4 regions of the Streptomyces sp. NPDC051963 genome follow, and region 4 is predicted to be linked to each of the others. Evidence: riboswitches for the same ligand, from Rfam matches in the RefSeq annotation. Region 4 holds a riboswitch; each other region holds the start of a gene.

The links. Region 4 has a riboswitch for cobalamin ahead of ACIHFB_RS28890 (ribonucleoside-diphosphate reductase subunit alpha). Riboswitches for the same ligand answer to the same signal wherever they lie in the genome.
Positions count from the first base shown of each region.
Region 1: another riboswitch for cobalamin. It lies ahead of metE (5-methyltetrahydropteroyltriglutamate--homocysteine S-methyltransferase); the one in region 4 lies ahead of ACIHFB_RS28890 (ribonucleoside-diphosphate reductase subunit alpha).
Region 2: another riboswitch for cobalamin. It lies ahead of ACIHFB_RS07960 (iron ABC transporter permease); the one in region 4 lies ahead of ACIHFB_RS28890 (ribonucleoside-diphosphate reductase subunit alpha).
Region 3: another riboswitch for cobalamin. It lies ahead of ACIHFB_RS05820 (ABC transporter substrate-binding protein); the one in region 4 lies ahead of ACIHFB_RS28890 (ribonucleoside-diphosphate reductase subunit alpha).

Region 1 covers NZ_JBIUCC010000006.1:637,017-642,144, forward strand. Annotated here, with positions in the region: gene ACIHFB_RS27390 (SAM-dependent methyltransferase) at 1-231, opposite strand, end outside; gene metE (5-methyltetrahydropteroyltriglutamate--homocysteine S-methyltransferase) at 401-2,710, opposite strand; cobalamin riboswitch at 2,867-3,090, opposite strand; gene ACIHFB_RS27400 (FAD-binding dehydrogenase) at 3,161-4,969, opposite strand.
Region 2 covers NZ_JBIUCC010000002.1:323,032-328,159, forward strand. Annotated here, with positions in the region: gene ACIHFB_RS07945 (hypothetical protein) at 87-611, shown strand; gene ACIHFB_RS07950 (ABC transporter substrate-binding protein) at 608-1,597, opposite strand; gene ACIHFB_RS07955 (ABC transporter ATP-binding protein) at 1,590-2,378, opposite strand; gene ACIHFB_RS07960 (iron ABC transporter permease) at 2,378-3,430, opposite strand; cobalamin riboswitch at 3,477-3,623, opposite strand; gene ACIHFB_RS07965 (DUF397 domain-containing protein) at 3,600-3,866, opposite strand; gene ACIHFB_RS07970 (Scr1 family TA system antitoxin-like transcriptional regulator) at 3,848-4,681, opposite strand; gene ACIHFB_RS07975 (hypothetical protein) at 4,798-5,004, shown strand; gene ACIHFB_RS07980 (hypothetical protein) at 5,001-5,128, shown strand, end outside.
Region 3 covers NZ_JBIUCC010000001.1:1,353,760-1,358,887, reverse strand. Annotated here, with positions in the region: gene ACIHFB_RS05830 (MFS transporter) at 1-1,389, opposite strand, end outside; gene ACIHFB_RS05825 (nuclear transport factor 2 family protein) at 1,620-2,036, shown strand; cobalamin riboswitch at 2,109-2,294, shown strand; gene ACIHFB_RS05820 (ABC transporter substrate-binding protein) at 2,364-3,383, shown strand; gene ACIHFB_RS05815 (FecCD family ABC transporter permease) at 3,380-4,393, shown strand; gene ACIHFB_RS05810 (ABC transporter ATP-binding protein) at 4,390-5,128, shown strand, end outside.
Region 4 covers NZ_JBIUCC010000007.1:191,372-196,499, forward strand. Annotated here, with positions in the region: gene ACIHFB_RS28890 (ribonucleoside-diphosphate reductase subunit alpha) at 1-1,494, opposite strand, end outside; cobalamin riboswitch at 1,616-1,758, opposite strand; gene ACIHFB_RS28895 (GNAT family N-acetyltransferase) at 1,794-2,297, opposite strand; gene mctP (monocarboxylate uptake permease MctP) at 2,372-3,997, opposite strand; gene ACIHFB_RS28905 (DUF3311 domain-containing protein) at 3,994-4,248, opposite strand; gene ACIHFB_RS28910 (YbdD/YjiX family protein) at 4,388-4,588, opposite strand; gene ACIHFB_RS28915 (carbon starvation CstA family protein) at 4,560-5,128, opposite strand, start outside.

The DNA.
Region 1 (5,128 bases), on a different contig from region 4:
CAGGAACTGGCGGATTCCGTGCTCCTCGGCCAGCGTCCGTACGACGCGCTGGAGGAAGCGCCGGTTGTTGACGGCGAGCCGACGGGTGCTGGGCACTACCTTGTCGAGTTCTTCGCAGGCCGCGCGGTCGGCGGCGTAGTTGTCCTTGCCGCCCAGATAATGGTCGTACATCCGGGCGGCCGTCGGTACGTCGGCGTCGATCGACGTGGACAGCTGCTTGTCGGTGTGCATCGTTCCCCCGGCCTCGTTGCCGCGCCAACTTCACTGGCCTGACTGGGAGTCCATCCTAGGGACCTGGCTTCCACCGCGACCACCCCACCGGCGAACTCGACCCCAGATGAAGGACATCGCGGGTACCGCCGTGACCGGGCCGGGGCGCGGCGCCCCGGCCCGGATCATGTCATGGCGCCGACCGCACCTCGCGGGCCGCCGCCACCAGGTTCTGAAGCGAGGCCCTGACCTCGGGCCAGCCGCGGGTCTTCAGACCGCAGTCGGGGTTGACCCACAGCCGTTCGGCGGGGATCGCCTTCAGGCCGGTGCGCAGGAGTTCGGCGGCCTCCTCGGTGCTCGGCACGCGCGGGGAGTGGATGTCGTACACGCCGGGTCCGGCCTCGCGCGGATAGCCGTGCGCGGCCAGTTCCCGGGCGACCTGCATGTGCGAACGGGCCGCCTCCAGGCTGATGACGTCCGCGTCGAGGTCGTCGATGGCCTGGACGATGTCGCCGAACTCGGCGTAGCACATGTGGGTGTGGATCTGGGTGTCCGGCCGCACGCCGCCGGTGGTGAGGCGGAACGCCTCGGTGGCCCAGGCCAGGTAGGCGGGGTGATCCTCGGCACGCAACGGCAGCGTCTCGCGCAGGGCGGGTTCGTCCACCTGGATCACCGAAGTCCCGGCCGCCTCCAGGTCGTTCACCTCGTCGCGCAGGGCGAGGGCCACCTGCCGGGCGGTCTCCGCGAGGGGCTGGTCGTCGCGGACGAAGGACCAGGCGAGCATGGTGACCGGCCCGGTGAGCATGCCCTTGACCGGCTTGGAGGTCAGGGACTGGGCGTACGTCGTCCAGCGCACCGTCATCGGTTCGGGACGGGAGATGTCGCCGGCCAGGACCGGCGGGCGGACATAGCGGGTGCCGTAGGACTGGACCCAGCCGTGCCGGGTGGCGAGGTAGCCGGTGAGCTGTTCGGCGAAGTACTGGACCATGTCGTTGCGTTCGGGCTCGCCGTGCACCAGGACGTCGATGCCGGTCTGCTCCTGGAAGGAGATCACGTCGCGGATCTCCTCCTCGATGCGGCGCTCGTACGTCTCCCGGTCGATGCGTCCGGCAGTGAGGTCGGCCCGGGCGGTGCGCAGTTCGCCGGTCTGCGGGAAGGAGCCGATGGTGGTCGTGGGCAGGGGCGGCAGGTTCAGGTGGGCGCGCTGGGCGACCGTACGCTCGGCGTACGGCAGTGAGCGGCGGGCGTCGGTGGCGGTGACCGCGGCCGCGCGGGCCCGCACAGCCGGGTTCCGTGTGATGGGCGAGCCCGCCCGGGACGCCAGGTCGGCCCGGTTGGCGGCGAGTTCGGCGGCGATCCGGTCGGTGCCCTGGGCGAGGCCGCGGGCCAGGGTGACGGTCTCGGCGGTCTTCTGCCGGGCGAAGGCGAGCCAGCGGGCGATCTGCGGTTCGATCTCGCGTTCGGCGTCGGCGTCGAGCGGGACGTGCAGCAGCGAGCAGGACGGGGCGACGTCGACGCGGCCGGCCAGGCCGAGCAGGGTGGCGAGGGTGGACAGGGACTTGCCCAGATCGTTGATCCAGATGTTGCGGCCGTCCACCACGCCGGCGACCAGCCGCTTGCCGGGCAGGCCGCCGACCGCGGCGAGATCGTCGAGGTTGGCGGCCGCGGGCCCGGTGAAGTCCAGGGCGAGCCCGTCGACCGGTGCCTTCGCCAGCACGGGCAGCGCCTCGCCGAGCCGGTCGAAGTACGACGCGAGCAGCAGCTTCGGCCGGTCGGTGAGGGAGCCGAGGTCGCGGTAGGCGCGGGCGGCGGCGTTCAGTTCGGCCGGGGTGCGGTCCTGGACCAGGGCGGGCTCGTCCAGCTGGATCCACTCGGCGCCCGCCGCCCGGAGATCGGCGAGGACCTCCGCGTACACCGGCAGCAGCCGGTCCAGCAGGGTCAGCGGCTGGAAGTCGGCCGGTGCGCCGGGGGCGGGCTTGGCGAGGAGCAGGTAGGTGACCGGGCCGACGAGCACCGGCCGCGCGGCCAGTCCGAGCGCGAGGGCCTCCTTCAGTTCGCCGACCTGCTTGGCGGTCTCGGCGGTGAACTCCGTGTCCGGGCCCAACTCGGGTACGAGGTAGTGGTAGTTGGTGTCGAACCACTTCGTCATTTCCAGCGGCGCCACGTCCTGGGTGCCGCGCGCCATGGCGAAGTAGCCGTCCAGGGCGTCCTTCTCGACGGCGGCGCGGTGCCGGGCGGGGATGGCGCCGACCATGACGGTGGTGTCCAGGACGTGGTCGTAGTACGAGAAGTCGCCGGTGGGCACCTCGGTCAGGCCGGCCTCGGCCAGCTGCCGCCAGGTCGAGCGGCGGAGCTCGGCGGCGGTCCGCCGGAGCTCGGCGGCGGTGGCGCGGCCCTTCCAGTAGCCCTCGATCGCCCTCTTCAGTTCCCGGTTCGGGCCCTGGCGGGGGTAGCCGTAGGCGGTGGCCCCTGCTGCCGCGGCTGCGGACTTCGCTGTCACGAGACTCTCCTTCGCGAGCTGTGGGATGACACACGACCCGGAGACCGGTCGTGGACGCGAAGGAGCAGCAGATCCGGCGGGGGCAGCTGTGCGTGTGCCCGTCCCGCCTGGTGTGCGCCGACCCGCCCTCGAGGTCACCGAGTCTCCGCGCACGGGGAGCCGCGCACGGGCAGTGGCAGGTCTTCGGACTCGCGGGCGCGTCTCATGTCGTACGAGACACCTACTGGCCGTCGCTTCCCGGGTCCGGCGCTCCGGATCCAGTGCGTATGACGGCGGTCGTTCCCACTCACCGCTGCGGGGCAGTCCCGGATTCCCACCGGGTTCCCTCTTGCGACGCGTCTGCCTGGCGGGCAGGGCGAACCAGCTGCACGGTCAGCCTATACACAGCTCATGTGTGGGGCGACCCTGAGCCGACGGTTCGGCTCAGGGCCTGGAGCGACTCTCAAGAGTTCAGCTCGCGGCGGCCGCGGCGCGCCCCGCCTGGCGGCCGGAGAACAGGCAGCCGCCGAGGAAGGTGCCTTCCAGGGAGCGGTAGCCGTGGACACCGCCGCCGCCGAAACCCGAGACCTCACCGGCCGCGTAGAGCCCTGGGATCGGGGTTCCGGTCCCGTCCAGGACGCGGCCGGAGAGGTCGGTCTGGAGCCCGCCGAGCGTCTTGCGGGTGAGGATGTTGAGGCGTACGGCGATCAGCGGTCCGGCGCTCGAGTCCAGGATCTTGTGGGCCGAGGCGGTACGGCTGAGGGTGTCGCCGGGGTAGGCGAGGGCGTTGCGGATGCCCATGACCTGGACGTCCTTGGTGTACGGGTTGTCGATCTCCCGGTCCCGTGCCTCGATCTGACGTTTCAGACCGGCCAGGTCGATCAGGTCGTCACCGGTCAACTTGTTCATGCCGGCGACCAGTTCGGGCAGCGTGGTGGCGACGACGAAGTCGGCCCCGTTGTTCTTGAACTTCTCGATCGGCTCGGGGGTCTGCCAGATCCGGGACAGCAGCTGCCAGACGTTCTTGTTGGTGAGGTCGGGATTCTGCTCCGAGCCCGACAGCGCGAACTCCTTGGCCATGATCTTCTGGGTGGTGACGAACCAGGAGTAGTCGTAGCCGGTTTCGGTGATCGACTTGAGCGTGTGCAGCGTGTCGTACCCAGGAATGTCCGGGGTGTTGAACCGCTTGCCGGTGGCGTCGAACCACATCGAGGAGGGGCCCGGCAGGATGCGGATGCCGTGGCCCGGCCAGATGGGGTCGTAGTTGCGCAGGCCCTCGGTGTAGTGCCACATCCGGTCGGGGTTGACGATGCGGCCGCCCGCCTTCTCCGTGATGGCGAGCATGCGTCCGTCGACATGCGCGGGCACACCCGTGACCATGAACTTCGGCGGAGTGCCCATCCGGGCGGGCCAGTTCTGCCGTACGAGGTCGTGGTTGGCGCCGATGCCGCCCGAGGTGACGATCACGATGGGCGCTCGCAGTTCGAAGTCGCCCACGACGGTGCGGGAGCTGGGTTTGCCGCGGGCGGCGTCGCTGGGTTCGAGGATCGCGCCGCGTACGCCGGTGACGGCGCCGCCGGTCGTGACGATGTCGTCGACGCGGTGCCGGAATTTGAAGGTGACCTTCCCATTCTCGACGGCGGCCCGCACCTTCTTCTCGAACGGCTCGACCACCGCCGGACCGGTCCCCCAGGTCACATGGAAGCGGGGCACCGAGTTGCCGTGCCCGTCCGCGAGTCCGCCGCCGCGCTCGGCCCAGCCGACGATCGGGAACCACTGCACGCCCAGGCCGGCGAGCCAGGACCGCTTCTCGCCGGACGCGAAGTCCACATACGCCTCGGCCCATTTGGCGGCCCAGTAGTCCTGCCCGAGCGGATCGGAGACACCGCGGTCGAAGCCGGCCGTGCCCTGCCAGTCCTGCCAGGCCAGCTCGTGGGAGTCCTTGACGCCCATCAGCCGCTGTTCGTCGGAGTTGACGAAGAACAGCCCGCCGAAGGACCAGAACGCCTGGCCGCCGAGACTGGCCTCGGGTTCCTGGTCGAGGAGCAGCACCTTGCGCCCGGCGGCGGCGAGTTCGGCGGTCGCGACGAGTCCGGCGAGCCCGCCGCCCACGACGATCGCGTCCGCGTCGGCGCTCGCGGACGTGGCCGCGAACGCGGGCATCTGTGTGAGGGCCGCTCCGGCGAGCACGCCGCCGGCGACGGTCAGGGCGCGGCGGCGGCTGATCACGGCCGGGGTGGCCGAGGGCTCCGTGCTGTCCGTGTGCTCCGTGGTCACCATGAGCTGCCTTCCGTACGGCGTGCGGGATGCGGGCGGCGCGCAGGGTATTGCTGTGACACGCGTGTTGTTACCGTCGGTAGCGCACAGGGAATCAGGTCTTCACGGCAGCGCGGTAGTCGTCGGGAGTCAACGCGGGCGTCTCCTCGTTGTGGCCCGGCG
Region 2 (5,128 bases), on a different contig from region 4:
AAGCGGCGCACGCCTTGGTCCTGGAGGCCGAGGGGTGCGCGTTTCGCGGAGTGAGCCAGCAAAGGGGGCGGGTCATGGAACGGGTCATGGAAACAGCGCAGAGCCGGCAGCCGGCGGCACCCGGCGCGTTCATCGCCTTCGCCCGATTCGTGTTCTGCGGCGGCGGGGTGGGGCTCGCCTCCAGCTTCGCCGTGGCGGCCGCGGCCTCCTGGATTCCCTGGGTCCTGGCCAACGCCGTCGTCACCGTGGTCTCCACGCTCCTGGCCACCGAGCTGCACGCCCGCTTCACCTTCGGCGCGGGCGGGCGCGCGACCTGGCGTCAGCATGTGCAGTCGGCCGGGTCCGCGGCGGTCGCGTACGCGGTGACCTGCGCGGCGATGGTCGTCCTCCAGCAGCTGGTGGCGGCGCCCGGTGCGGTGCTTGAGCAGGTGGTCTATCTGACCGCCTCCGCACTCGCCGGTGTCGGGCGGTTCGTGGTGCTGCGCGTCGTCGTCTTCGCGCGGAACCGCTCGCAGACCGCGGCCACCGTCCGCGCCGCCCGTCCCGTGCCCGCGGCCATGAACCGCGCCTCGGTCCCGGCGGAACCCGCGACGCTCTGCCACGCCGCCTAGGACGCGGTCGCCCGCAGGTACTTCCCGAGGCGGGCGATCGCGGACGGGTTCCGTGGGCTCTCCACCAGGTCGACGTAGTCCAGCGTGAAGATCCGCTTGTTCTTGACGGCCGACACCTTCCGCAGCGGGGCGTAGGACAGCAGGAACTTCTTCTTCTGTTCCGCCGTCACATCGCCGTAGTCGCAGATCACGATCACGTCGGGGTTCCGTTCCACGACGGTCTCCCAGCCGACCGTCGTCCAGGAGTCCGCCACGTCGTGCATGACGTTGACCCCGCCGGCCTCGCTGATGATCTGGTCGGGCGCTGCGTACCGGCCGGAGGTGAAGGGCTGGTCCTCGCCGCTGTCGTAGAGGAAGACCTCGGGGGAGTCGGCCGGGGCCTTCGCCTTCACCCCGGCCACCACGCGCTTGAAGTCGGCGATCAGCGCGGCCGCCCGCTTCTCCACGCCGAACAGCCTGCCCAGGTTGGTGAGGTCCTCGTACAGCGCGTCCAGCGGCGGCATGATGCCCCGGGAGGTGTCCGTACGGCCGTTGCGGCAGGACTCGGTGAGGATGTATGAGGGGATGCCGAGCTTGCCCAGCGCGTCCGGCGTGAAGCCGCTGTCCTCGCGGAAGCCGTAGTTCCAGCCGGCGAAGACCCAGTCGCCGCGGGCGTCGAGGACGTTCTCCGTGGTGAGCTGGTCCTTCGACAGCCACTTCACCTTGTCGTAGCCGTCCTTCCACGGCACGCCACTCAGGTCGCCCTTGTCGTCGGGCATCGCGAACCCGGCCATCCGGTCCTCCAGGCCGAGCGCGAACATCAGCTCGGTGATCCCGACGTCGTTGGTGACGACCCGCTCCGGGACCTTGTCGTACGTCACCTTGCGCCCGCAGTTGGTGAGCGTGACGGACGACGCTGCCTTCGAGTCGGGCGCGGGCTCGACCTCGGCGCCGCAGCCCGTGGTGAGCACGGCCAGGCAGACGGCGGCGACAACTGGCTTACGCATGGCGGGGAGTTCCTTGATCGGACGGCGGGAGAAGGTCGAAGAGGAGTTGGACGGCGCCCGTCTCCGGATGCCGGACGGGATGGGCGCGCACGCCGAACACCTCGGCGAGCAGGTCAGGGTGCAGGACGTCGTGCGGGGGACCGGTGGCGACGACCCGCCCGTCCGCGATCACGTACAGCAGATCGCAGTGCGCGGCGGCCAGGTTGAGGTCGTGCAGCGCGGCCAGCACCGTCAGACCGCTCGCCCGGACCAGGGACAGCACGTCCAACTGGTGGGCGATGTCGAGGTGGTTGGTCGGTTCGTCCAGGACCAGTACCCGGGGACGCTGGGCCAGCGCCCGTGCGATCAGCACGCGTTGCCGCTCGCCGCCGGACAGGGCCAGAAAGCCCCGATCCGCGAGCCGGTCCACGCCCGTGGACCGCATCGCCTCCGCACAGATCGCCCGGTCCTCGGCCGCCGTACGGCCCCGGTGCGGCAGCCGCCCCATCGCGACCACCTCGGCCACGGTGAAGTCGAACTCCGACGACGACTCCTGCGGCAGCGCGGCCAGCCGCCGGGCGGCGGCACGGGGATCCAGTGCGTGTACGTCGTCCCCGTCCAGCCGTACGACCCCCGCGGCCGGCCGCAGCGCCCGGTACACGCACCTGAGCAGCGTCGACTTCCCGCTCCCGTTGGGCCCGACCAGCCCCACGAACGCCCCGCTGTCCACGGTGAGTTTGATCTCGTCGACGAGCCGCTTTCCGGCCGCCTCGAACGTCACGCCCTCCACATCGAGCCGCATCAGCGCCCCCCGAACGCGTAGCCGCCGCGCCGCATCAGGAGCAGGAAGGCCGGGACACCGACCACCGCCGTGATCACCCCGACCGGCAACTCCGCCGGCGCCGGCAGCAGCCGGGACAGCACATCCGCCCACACCAGCAGCACGGCCCCGGCGAGCGGGGCGACCGCGAGCACCCGCCGGTGATCGGCGCCGACCAGCATCCGTACGACATGCGGCACCATCAGCCCGACGAACCCGATGGCTCCGCTGACCGCCACCACGGTCCCGGTCACCGCCGCCGTGACCAGGAACAACTCCCGCCGCAGCCGGGTCGGTTGCACCCCCAGCGCCGCCGACGTCTCGTCCCCCATCGCCAGCGCGTTCAGCGCCTCCGCCCGCCACCGCAGCCACACCCACCCGGCCGCGACCGTCACGGCGGCGATCGGCACCCGTGGCCAGGTCGCCCCGCCCAGACTTCCCAGCAGCCACATCACCGCCGAGCGCGCCGCCTCGCCCCGGGCCGCGCCGAACACCATCACGGTGGTCAGCGCCTCGAAGCCGTACGCCAGCGCCGTCCCCGTCAGGATCAGCCGCAGCGGCGTCAGCCCGTGCGTCGCCGAACGGGCCGCGGCGTACACGATCGCCATCGCGGCGAGCGCCGAGCAGAACGCGGACACCGACAGCGCCCACACCCCGAGGCCCGCGAACGCCCCCAGCAGGATGACCGCGTTGGCCCCCACGGCGGCACCCGACGAGATCCCCAGCACGAACGGGTCGGCCAGCGCATTGCGCACCATCGCCTGCACGGCCACCCCGACCGTCGCGAGCCCCGCCCCCACGACGGCCGCCAGCACGACACGCGGCAGCCGGATCTCCCAGACGATCGTGTACGCCGCCACGTCCTCGGCGTGGATGGCCCCACCGGTGAAACCGGCCCCCAGGAAACGGAAGACGTCCCCCCAGCCGACCCCCGCGGCGCCGAGCCCGACGCCGGAGACAAGGGAGACGAGGAGCAGGATCGCGAGGGCGGCAACCAACGGCGGCACGGGTATTCGGCCTGGTGAGGGGCGCACGCTCGGCGGTCCTTCGCCTCGGCTCGCAGTCCTCGGCGAGCGGTCAATGGGCTGACAAACCGCCTGCGGGTAATCGGGCTTGTGCGTCGGCCCCAAGGGGCCACGCACACACCGTTGCGGGTCAGCGCCGGACTCTCACCGGACTTCCCCCGCAGGAGGCTCGGGGAGACTAGCAGGCGCGAGTGAAGGCGGCCCAGGTGGCTTCGCCGATAAGGATGACGGGGCCGTCGGGGTTCTTGCTGTCGCGTACCGGTACGACGCCGGGGACTCCGTCGGCGACCTCGACGCACTCGCCGCCGTTGTCGTCGCTGTAGGTGCTTTTGCGCCAGCGGGCGGCACCAGGGAAGTCGTACGCGACCTCGACGCAGCTGCCGCCGTTGCCGTCGCTGTACGTGCTTTTGCGCCAGTGGGCGTTGCTCAGGTCGTACTCGCGCATCGTCTGTGATCCTCCGCCGCCGACTCGATCAGGGCCAGGGACACCTCTGGCGACAGGGCGGCGCCCCTGAGCAGATCGTATGCCGACTTCGCGCGCTTCACCACAGCGGGATCGTCCAGCAGGCTCCCCGAATACACGGCTTCTGTATAGGCCGTTGGGGGCGCGTCTTCGAACTCCATCAGCACCACCATCCCGTTCATGAGCGCGTACGCCCCCGCCGAGTACGGCAACACCTGCACCAGCACCACCCGCTCCCGCGCCAGCCTCGCCACATGCTCCAGTTGCTCGGCCATCACCCCGGCGCCTCCGACCGGAATCCGCAGCACGTTCTCATGCAGGATCACCCAATACACGGGCCGTGTAGCGTCCCGGAGGATCTTCGCCCGGTCCAGGCGGCCGGACACCTTCTCCTCGATGTACTCCTCCGGCGCGAACGGGTTCATTGCCACGGTGATCGCCCGTGCGTACGACGCCGTCTGCAACAGACCCGGCACCAGCGCGGGCGCGAACTCGCAGATCTCCGTCGCCAGAGCCTCCAGCTCCGCCGCCCTCGCGAAGTAATCCGCATACCGTTTGTCGTCAATCAGCTTCCGGCACAGCCGCTCGAAAATACCGTCGGTTTGTAGCGCCTCATCAATCCGCTGCGCGATATCCAACTGTGGCTTTCGAATCGCCTGCTCGAACTGACCGATATAGGCGCCCGAGACGAAGACGCGCGCCCCCAACTCAACCTGAGTGAGCCCCCTATCCTCCCGGTGCCGCTTCAGTTCCGTGCCGAAGAACTCCCATGCCGCCTGACGTGAACCGTTGGCCACAGTTCAACCCCCTTGTACTGCCTCGCACTTGTAGAGCACAGACTCCTGCCGAGTGTAGATGTCGTGCGTCACCCTTGAGATGTGAAGCGTAAAACCCGAAAAGGGAGGGGAACCACGTGAAGGCACAGCACTCGGCGCTCTGCGTCGAAGAGGCGGAGGAAGCAGTGAAGGAATTGCGGGCAGCATTGGAAAACGCAGGAATCATTCTGCCGTCCCTGCGGATCGACCCGGCGAGTCTTGCGCGGGAGGCCCCCTGTCCGCTCGTCGAATTGGGCCGCTGTTCCGTCGAAGCCGCGCAGCGACTCGCCGCGGTGCTGCGGTGAAGCCGCCGGTCGGGTCGTACGTGGTGGACACCCGTAGCGGCAGGGTCGGCATCGTCATGGGGCACGAGGGTCCGTACGTCCAACTCAGACCGTACGGCGGCGGCAGGGAGTGGGACGCCGAGCC
Region 3 (5,128 bases), on a different contig from region 4:
GTGGCGGTCCGAGACCGTCATGACGAGTACAAGGGCAGCGATACCGACCAGCGCCCAGGAGATGTGCTGAAGGCCGGTGTCGTCGACGTGGGTGCGGAAGGCGGTGCCGGTGATGGCCGCCGAGGCGATGGAGCCGATGTAGCCGAAGGTACGCAGGAGTCCTGAGGCGGTGCCGACGCTCTCGGGGGGCGCTTCCTTGTACAGGACCGTCTGGTTCGCCACGTTGCTCGCCCCGGAGGTGAGGCCGAACACCGCCGTGACCGCTGTCACCGCGATCACGGGGCTGCCGCTGTCCAGGAACAGCGTGGCGACGGCTCCCACGAGCAGGAGCAGCGCCGAGACGACCAGCGGCGCCCGGACGCGGGCGCGCCGCGATACGACACGGGCGGAGAGGGCCGACAGGGCACCCATCGGGATGAGGACCAGACCTGCCTGGTAGGCGGAGAGTCCGCGGGCCGCTTCGAGCCACTGGGTGAGCCCGTAGAGGATCACGTAAGTGCCGAGGAGCGTAAGGCCGTTGCGTACGTAGGTGCGGGTGAGCGCGAGGTTCGAGGCGAGCAGACGGACGTTCAGGAAGGGGTTGGCGGCGCGCAGTTCCCAGCCGACGAGGGCGGCGGCGGCCGCGACGGATATGCACAGGGCCGTCCAGTCGGGGTCCGGCAGTGCGGACAGGAACACCAGCAACGCGGTGAGCGCCGCGCCGAAACCCACGATGCCGGCCACGTCGATACGGGAGACGAGGTCGCGCGCCGAGCGGCCGCGCACGCGGTCGGGATCCTTGGGGATCCAGGCCGCAGCCATGGCGAAGGCGGCAACCGCGAAGGGGACGTTGATCCAGAAGGCCGTCTGCCAGCCGAGCCATCCCACGAGCAGGCCACCGATGGCAGGGCCGACGGCCACGGTGGCGGCTCCCGCGATCGCCAGTCCGCCCAGGACACTGCCGGGCGGTGCCTGCAAGCCGGCTGCCCGGGCCCGCCGCCGGATCAGCAGCATCGCGGACGGATATCCGGCGGACGTGCCCGCTCCGATGAGAACGCGGGCCGTGACCAGAGACGGCAGGTCACGGGCGACCGCGCCGAGGACACCTCCGACGAGTACGAGGAGGATCCCGACGAAGAACACGCGCCTGGGCCCGAACTCCTCCGCGAGCCGCCCGGCCGCGGGCTGCGCTATCGCGCTGGTCAGATACAGGCTCGAGATCAGGATCGCGGTACCGCCGACGGAGGTGTGCATGGCGGCCGCGATGGTGACCAGGGCGGGCGCGATCACCGAGCTGTTGATCGGGTTGAGCACGGCGCCCATGTACAGCGGGGTGACGAAGGTCGGCCCGAAGGGCTTGTCCGACGGAGCCGTGCCCTGCCGCACGGTGACCCTCGCGGTGCTTTCCAAGGCGCTGCTCCTCGCTTCCCGTCTCCGCTGTCCTGGTGCTGCGCCGGGGGAGGCGTGGCAGCACTTTGAGCAGGTTGCCTGACAAATTATAGCAGGCCACCTGCCTATCTCTGGTGTCGCTACATACTTGCCGAAGCAAGCAAGCTAACGTACGGTTTTCGGTACCGAACCCGCAGGGCGCAGGTGCGCTGTCGGTGGGTCTGTTCCGAATTTCATGATGGGAACGAACAATGAGTGAAACCCTTACTTCCGCGGACATGCTGCGGCGCAGCCTGGACACTTTCCTCGCCAAGGACATGAAGGGCTGGACGGAGCTGTGCGACGAGCATGTCGTCCTTGAGTTCCCCTTCGCGCCCGCGGGCAGCCCGGTCCGGCTGGAGGGCCGGACAGCTGCCTACGAGTACCTGCGTGGCTACCCCGACCTCATCGACGTGCACCGGATCACGTCGCTGCGTATCTACGCCACCGACGACCCGAACGTGGCGGTCGCGGACTGGAGTGTCACGGGTCGAGTCCTCGCCAACGGGAACCCCTACGAGATGAGTTACGCCACTTTCGTGACGTTCAAGGACGGCCTCATCGTCTCGTACCGCGAGTACTGGAATCCGGAGGCGTTCACCAAGGCGCTGAGCGGCGCGTCCTTCTAGCCTCACAAGCGCGGGCCAGGCCCAGCGAATCGAGCTCCGGGCCGATTCGCTGGGTTTTCCGTTCTGCCTGCGTGATAGCTTGCCGAGGCCAGTCGAACCCATGTACGTGGGTCAGGGAATCCGGTGCGAATCCGGAGCTGACGCGCAGCGGTGAGGGTGACGGGCGGGGCCTCTGCCACTGGACGCGACGACGTCTGGGAAGGCGCCCCGACCGGAGGAACCCGAGTCCGAAGACCTGCTGGCGGCCTCCGCGGTCGGCGTACGGCGGGGGAGCACCGTACGACCGGGCTCCGCGTTCGAGCCCTCGACGACTGAGGACCGACTCCCGTGCCCTTCCCGTGTCTTGCCCGTCGCGCCACCCTGCTCGCGGCCGGATCCCTGCTCCTGGCCGGCTGCGCTGACAGCGGCACGACCGACGGCTCCAAGGCGGCAGCCACCTTCGACAACTGCGGCCGGACGGTCGGCGTCGAGTCACCGCCGAAGCGCGCCGTCTCCCTCAACCAGGGCACCACCGAGATCATGCTCTCGCTCGGCCTCGCCGACCGGATGGCGGGCACCGCCACCTGGACCGACCCGGTGATGAAGGGGCTGGAGAAGGCGAACGGCGAGGTGGAGCGGATCGCCGACAACAACCCCTCCTTCGAACGGGTCCTGGACGCCGACCCCGACTTCGTCGCCGCCTCCTTCGTCTCCACCCTGGGCAAGGGCGGCGTGGCCACCCGGGACCAGTTCGAGAAGCTCGGTGTGCCGACCTATGTCTCGCCGTCGGACTGCGCGGGCAAGGACAACTCCGGCGGGGGTGACGGTGCGCGCAGCAAGCCGCTCGGCATCGACGCCGTGTACGGCGAAATCCGTGACCTGGCCGCCGTGTTCGGTGTGAAGGAGCGGGGCGAGCAGCTGGTCGCCTCCCTCAAGAAGCGCATGGCCGAGGCCACTTCGGGCGTGGAGGGCTCGGACGTGACGCTCCTGTACTGGTTCGCCAACTCCGAGTCGCCGTACATGGCGGGTTGCTGTGGCGCGCCCGGCATCATCACGCGGGCGTTCGGCGCGAAGAACGTCTTCGACGACTCGCACGAGGAGTGGCCCCAGATCAACTGGGAGACCGTCGCCGACCGCAACCCTGACGTGCTCGTCATCGGCGACCTCACGCGCAAGTCGCAGACCGCCGAGTCGGCGGCGAAGAAGATCGCCTTCCTGGAGTCCGACCCGGTCACCAGGAACATGGACGCGGTCAAGCACAAGCGGTACGTCCTGCTCAGCGGGCAGGCGATGAACCCGACCATCCGGACGATCGAGGGCGTGGAACGGGTCGCGGCGGGCCTGCGCGAGTTCGGGCTCGCCAGGTGAGTCTGCGCACGCTCTCCCTGGGCGCGGCGGGAGCCCTTCTGCTGTGTGCCTCCCTCGCCGTCGCGATCACCATCGGTCCGGCCGACATCCGGGTCGGCGACGTATGGGCGAGTGTCGTGGCCCACCTCGGCGTCGGCACCTCGGACCTGAGCCCGATCCGGGACGGCATCGTCTGGCAGCTCCGGCTGCCCCGTACGTTGCTCGCGGCCGTCTGCGGGGCGGGGCTCGCCGTGTGCGGTGCGGTGATGCAGTCACTGCTGCGCAATCCGCTCGCCGACCCGTTCGTCCTCGGAGTGTCCTCGGGCGCGTCCACGGGAGCGGTGCTCGTGGTGGTCCTCGGCGTGGGAGGCGGCGCGGTGTCCGTGTCCGCGGGCGCGTTCGCGGGCGCCCTGGTGTCGTTCGCACTGGTGCTGCTGCTCAGCCACACCCTCGGCGGCACCACGGACCGGGTCGTCCTCGCGGGCGTCGCCGCGATGCAGCTGTTCTCGGCGCTGACCTCGTTCGTGGTGCTGACCGCCGCCGACGCCGAGACCACCCGGGGCGTGCTCTTCTGGCTGCTCGGCTCCCTCGGCGGCGCGGGCTGGACGGACGTCTGGATGTGCTTCGCGGTGCTCGCCGTCGCCCTGGTGGTGAGCCTTTCGTACGCCCGCACCCTCGACGCCTTCGCCTTCGGGCGGGACGCGGCCGCCGCCCTCGGGGTGTCCGTGGCCCGCACCCGGCTGGTGCTCCTGTGCGTCACGGCCCTCCTCACGGCGGCGTTGGTGGCCTCGGCCGGCGCCATCGGCTTCGTCGGCCTGGTCCTGCCGCACGCCGCCCGCGCCCTGACCGGCCCGGGCCACGCCCGGCTGCTGCCGGTCACCGCGCTGACCGGTGCCGTGTTCCTGGTGTGGGTCGACACGCTGGCCCGCACCGTCCTCGACCCGCAGGAGGTGCCGGTGGGTGTCGTGACCTCGCTGATCGGGGTGCCGGCGTTCGTGCTGGTGCTGTATCGGACGCGGAGGGTGCGATGACCGGGGACATGCGCGCCGAGCCCTGTGTCCGCGGAGCCGAGGGCCTCCGCGCCGACCGGGTCGGCCGCCGGGCCGACGGACGCCTCATCCTCGACGGCGTCGACCTCGCGCCCGAACCCGGCACCACCGTCGGCGTCCTCGGCCCCAACGGCTCCGGCAAGTCCACCCTGCTGCGGCTGCTCGCCGGGCTGCTCGCGCCGACGGCCGGGGTGGTCACGCTGGACGGCGGTCCACTGGCAGAGCTGTCCCGCCGTACCGTCGCCCGCCGGCTCGCAGTGGTCGAGCAACAGGCCGACACGCAGATCGAGTTGACGGTCCTCGATGTCGTACGACTGGGGCGGGTGCCGCATCGCCGGGCCTGGACGCCCACCACCGCGGACGACGAGCGGGCCGTGCGCGCCGCCCTGGAACGCACCGGACTCACCGACCACGCCGGACAGCCCTGGCACACCCTGTCGGGCGGCGAGCGCCAGCGGGTGCAGATCGCCCGGGCGCTCGCCCAGGAACCCCGCGAACTCCTCCTGGACGAACCCACCAACCACCTCGACATCCACCACCAGCTCGGCCTGCTCGACCTGGTCACCGGACTCCCGGTCACCACAGTCGTCGCCCTGCACGACCTCAACCTCGCCGCGATGTACTGCGACCAGGTCGTCGTGCTGAGCACCGGCCGTGTCGTGGCCCGCGGTGCCCCCGCCGACGTACTGACCGAGGCCCTGATCGCCGACGTGTACG
Region 4 (5,128 bases):
CCGGCCCGCCTGCTCCGTCGGGTAGAAGTTGATGTCGACGACGCGGTCGAGGAAGGTGACCGCGGTGCGGACGGTTTCGTCCAGGCGCTCCCAGTCGATGTCGCCGGCCGCCGTGTCGACGAAGGCACCCAGGTTGACCGAGCCCAGATTGCACACGGCCGTCTCGCCGTCGTCCGTGACCTCCAGGATCTCCGTGCAGAGGTTGGAGGAGTGGACGACGTGGCCCGGCTCGGCCGTCTGGTTGGCGGTGCGGTTGGCCGCGTCCTTGAAGGTCATCCAGCCGTTGCCGGTCTGCGCGAGGGTGCGCATCATGCGGCCGTACAGGTCACGGGCCGGGATGGTCTTCTTCGCGAGGCCCGCTGCCTCGGCCTTGCGGTACGCCGCGTCGAACTCCGCGCCCCACAGGTCGACCAGCTCGGGCACGTCGGCCGGGGAGAAGAGCGACCAGAGGCCGTCCGTGTCGACCCGGCGCATGAACTCGTCCGGGATCCAGTGCGCGAGGTTCAGATTGTGCGTACGGCGGGCGTCCTCACCGGTGTTGTCACGCAGCTCCAGGAACTCCTCGATGTCGGAGTGCCAGGTCTCCAGGTAGACCGCGGCCGCACCCTTGCGCCGGCCGCCCTGGTTCACGGCGGCCACCGAGGCGTCGAGGGTCTTCAGGAACGGGACGATGCCGTTCGAGTGCCCGTTCGTGCCGCGGATCAGTGAACCGCGGGAGCGGATACGGGAGTACGCGATGCCGATGCCGCCGGCGTGCTTCGAGAGCCGGGCCACCTGGTGGTAGCGGTCGTAGATGGAGTCCAGCTCGTCCTTGGGGGAGTCGAGCAGGTAGCAGGACGACATCTGGGGGTGCCGGGTGCCGGAGTTGAAGAGCGTGGGGGAGGAGGGGAGGTAGTCGAGGCGGCTCATCAGCCGGTAGAGCGCGGCGACTTCGTCGACCGACCTGGTGGTGTCGTCCTCGGCGAGACCGGCGGCGACGCGCAGCATGAAGTGCTGGGGCGTCTCGATCACCTTGCGGGTGATGGGGTGCCTCAGGAGGTAGCGGCTGTACAGCGTGCGCAGGCCGAAGTAGCCGAAGCGGTCGTCGGCGGTCCGGTCGATCAGGTCGTCGAGGCGGTCCGTGTGCAGCCGTACGAACTCGGCGGTGCGGTCGGCGATGAGACCCTCGCGGTGGCCGACGGCGACCGACTGGGAGAACGAGATGACGCCCTGTGAGGCGGCCTCGGCGGCGATGCTGACGGTCAGCAGCCGGGCGGCCAGCCGGGAGTAGACGGGGTCCTCGGAGATGAGGCCGGCCGCCGCCTCGGTGGCCAGCTCGCGCAGCTCCGACTCGTCCGCCCGCGCGGACCGGCCGCGCAGCGCGGCGGCGGCGACCCGGCCGGGGTCGGCGTCGGGGAGGTCGGCGGTCAGCTCGGTCAGGGTCCGCAACACTGCGGTTCCCGGGCCGTCGGGGTCCTGGATCGCTGAGGCCGGTTCGGCTGGCGCGATGGTCACTTGGGGCTCTCCCTCGCTCGGCACGGGGCCTTGCGGAGGGCAGGGGGCAGCTCACGAGCGCACACGGCGTCGCGTCCACCGGCCCATTCCACGAGGCCCGGACGTCTCGCACCCGGACCGGGTGGTCGGGTGCGCCGTCGGCAGGTCCTCGGACTGACCATGTGCACAGAACATGCACAAGTACACCGTTGCGGGACAGTTCCGGATTCGCACCGGATTCCCCTGCGGCGACAGCGAGCACGAGCATACATCTTGTGCCGGGTGAGAACAGCACCACCATATGTTGTGTCGTGTCGGCTTCAGAGCGTCAACTGATAGGTGAGGAGAGTGAACTCGGGGTGCTCCGGGATCGGGTGCCAGTCGCGCTCCGGGGCCCGCGTGAAGCCGAGGCGTTCGTAGATGCGGTGGGCCGCGTGCATCAAGTCCTGGGTCGACAGGACCATGCCGGTGCGCTCCGCGCTGCGTGCCCGGTCGACGCAGGCTCGCACGAGGGCCTCTCCGGCGCCTCTGCCGCGGGCCGCCTGCGCCACGGCCAGCATGCGGATCTCCGCCTCCCCCGCGCGGGCCAGGTCGGCCATGGGGCCGGGAGAGGGTACGAAGGTGACTCCGCCGAGGAGTCGGTCGCCCTGTATGGCCACGAGTACGTCGGCGGCGGCCGCTCGCTTGGCCACGTCCTTCAGTTCGCCGAGGTACCAGTCGTTCTCGCCGAAGGTCAGGAGGCCGTCCTGGAGGTAGGCCTGGGCGGTGATGTCGCCGAGGGTTTCGTATTCGGCGGGTCGTGCTCGCCGGATGAGGATGTCCATGCCGGGCAGTGTGCATCAGGGGTACGACAACGGGCCGCCGGATTTCTCCGACGGCCCGTGTCCTGACGTACGGCTCAGTGAGCGGCGCCGGCGGTCGCCGGAGGCAGGTCGACCTGGACGCCGGGGTCCCCCGAGTCCGCCGTGTAGTCCGCCGGGGACGTCTCGTCGATGCCCTCAGGTGCCTTGACGGCCTTGAGCACGAAGGTCAGCACCACCGTCACCAGCACGTTCAGCACGAACGCGGTGAGGCCGATGTAGCCGATCTCGCCGATGCCGGGGATCTCCTTCGACGAGCCGCCGAAGTGCTTCTGGGTCGGGGAGGCGACCCCGTAGGCGGCGATGGTGCCGTAGAGCATGCCGACCGCCCAGCCCGCCAGCAGGGCCCAGCGGTGGAACCAGCGGGTGAAGAGGCCGCCGACCAGGGCCGGGAAGGTCTGGAGGATCCAGATGCCGCCCAGGAGCTGGAAGTTGATGGCGACCGTCTTGTCCATGGTCAGGACGAAGACCAGCGCACCCACCTTCACCAGCAGGGACACCAGCTTGGAGACCTTGGTCTCCTGCGCCGGCGTGGCGTCCGGCTTGATGAAGTCCTTGTAGATGTTGCGGGTGAAGAGATTCGCGGCCGCGATGGACATGATGGCCGCCGGCACCAGCGCGCCGATGCCGATCGCCGCGAAGGCCACGCCCGCGAACCAGGACGGGAACATGTCCTCGAAGAGCTGCGGGATCGCCAACTGCCCGTTGCTGACCTTGACTCCGGCCGCGATCGCCATGAAGCCCAGCAGCGCCAGCAGGCCGAGCATCAGCGAGTACAGCGGCAGGATGGTCGTGTTGCGGCGGATCACCTCACGGCTCTTGGAGGACAGCGTCGCCGTGATCGAGTGCGGGTACATGAAGAGCGCGAGGGCGGATCCCAACGCCAGCGTGGCGTACGTCCACTGTCCCGCCTCGCCCGGAGCCAGCGCCCCGCGCGGCGCACCCGTCGCCGGGTTGGTCTGGCTGAACGCCTCGCCCGCCTTGGCGAAGATGTCGTCGAACCCGCCCAGCTTGATCGGGATGTAGATGATCGCCACCGCGATGACGATGTAGATCAGCGTGTCCTTCACGAACGCGATCAGCGCGGGTGCGCGCAGCCCCGACGAATAGGTGTAGGCGGCCAGCACACCGAACGCGATCAGCAGCGGCAGGTCCTTGACGAACCAGTTGGTGTTCTCGCCGCCGCCGACGCCCATCACGTCCAGGACGGCCTGGATGCCGACCAGCTGGAGCGCGATGTACGGCATCGTCGCGAGGATGCCGGTGACGGCCACGGCGAGGGACAGGCCCTTCGAGCCGAACCGGCCGCGTACGAAGTCGGAGGTCGTCACGTATCCGTGCTTGTGCGAGACCGACCACAGGCGGGGCAGGAACGTGAAGATCAGCGGGTAGACCAGGATCGTGTAGGGCACCGCGAAGAAGCCGGCCGCGCCCGCCGCGTAGATCGCCGCCGGTACGGCGACGAAGGTGTACGCGGTGTAGAGGTCGCCGCCGAGCAGGAACCAGGTGACCCAGGTGCCGAACGACCGTCCGCCCAGGCCCCATTCGTCCAGGCTCTGCTCGTCGGACCGGCGCCAGCGCGCGGCCAGGAAGCCCATGACCGTGACGGCCAGGAAGAAGATGATGAAGACGGCGAGTGCGACGCCGTTCACGCCGTCCTTCACTTGGCGGCACCTCCCTGGCGGGCACGCTGGTCGCGCTGCCACAGCTTGTACGCGATCATCGTCAGCGCCGTGGAGATCAGCACCCACGCCATCTGGTACCAGTAGAAGAACGGGATGCCGATGAAGGCCGGGTCCGTCTTGGCGTACGAACCGACCCACAGCATCGCCACAAACGGGGCGAAGAGGCAGAGACCGATGATCACCCGGACCGGTGTCACCACCGGCGGTCTCGCTTCAGGCACTTCTGACATACCGCGGCTCCGTCCCCTCACTGATCACCTGTGTAACGCGCAGGCAATCTAGGCGACGGTGTCAGGAAAGCGGAAGCCCTCGTCCGCATATCGGTATGTGGCGGTTCTGTGTCTGCCCTGAGCGGCCGGGCGTCTGCCTTCAGCAGCAGCGGAAGCCCTGGCGCGGGTCCGCCTCCTGCCGGTCCGTGCGCATCCGCTCGAAGTCGCGCCGGGACGGAACCTCGGCCTGGGGGTGATCTTTGCGAACATGCGCGACATAGCGGTCGTACGCCGACTCGTCGGTCAGCTCCCGCACGTACCAGCGCACGCCCCTAAGAGCCCGTGCCACTGCCGACCGCATCGCGCGCCTCCTCCTCCTTCTCCTCCCGGGTCGGGAACAGCCCGGCCGGGGCGACGATCTTCGACTCGACGTACGGCGTCTCGCTCAGCGTGGACAGCGCCGGGCGGCGGACATGCCGGACGCAGACACGGGTCGAGTCGACGATCACGATGACGATGAGCAGCGCGAGGACGGCCGTGAGGACGCCGTCCACCGTGGAGTTGGTGACCACGGTGCGCATGTCGTCCATCGACTTGGCGGGCGCCAGCACCTCGCCCCGGTCGATGGCGTCCTGGAACACCTGGCGTTGCTTGAAGAAGCCCACCTTCGGATCGGACGAGAACACCTTCTGCCAGCTGGCGGTCAGGGTGACCGTCGCGTCCCAGGCCAGCGGAACTCCGGTGATCCAGGCCCACTTGAGGCGTCCGGACTTCACCAGCAGGGTCGTGCAGACGGCCAGCGCGACCGCGGCCAGCAGCTGGTTGGAGATGCCGAAGATCGGGAAGAGCTGGTTGATTCCGCCGAGCGGCTCATGGACGCCGACCCACAGGAAGTAGCCCC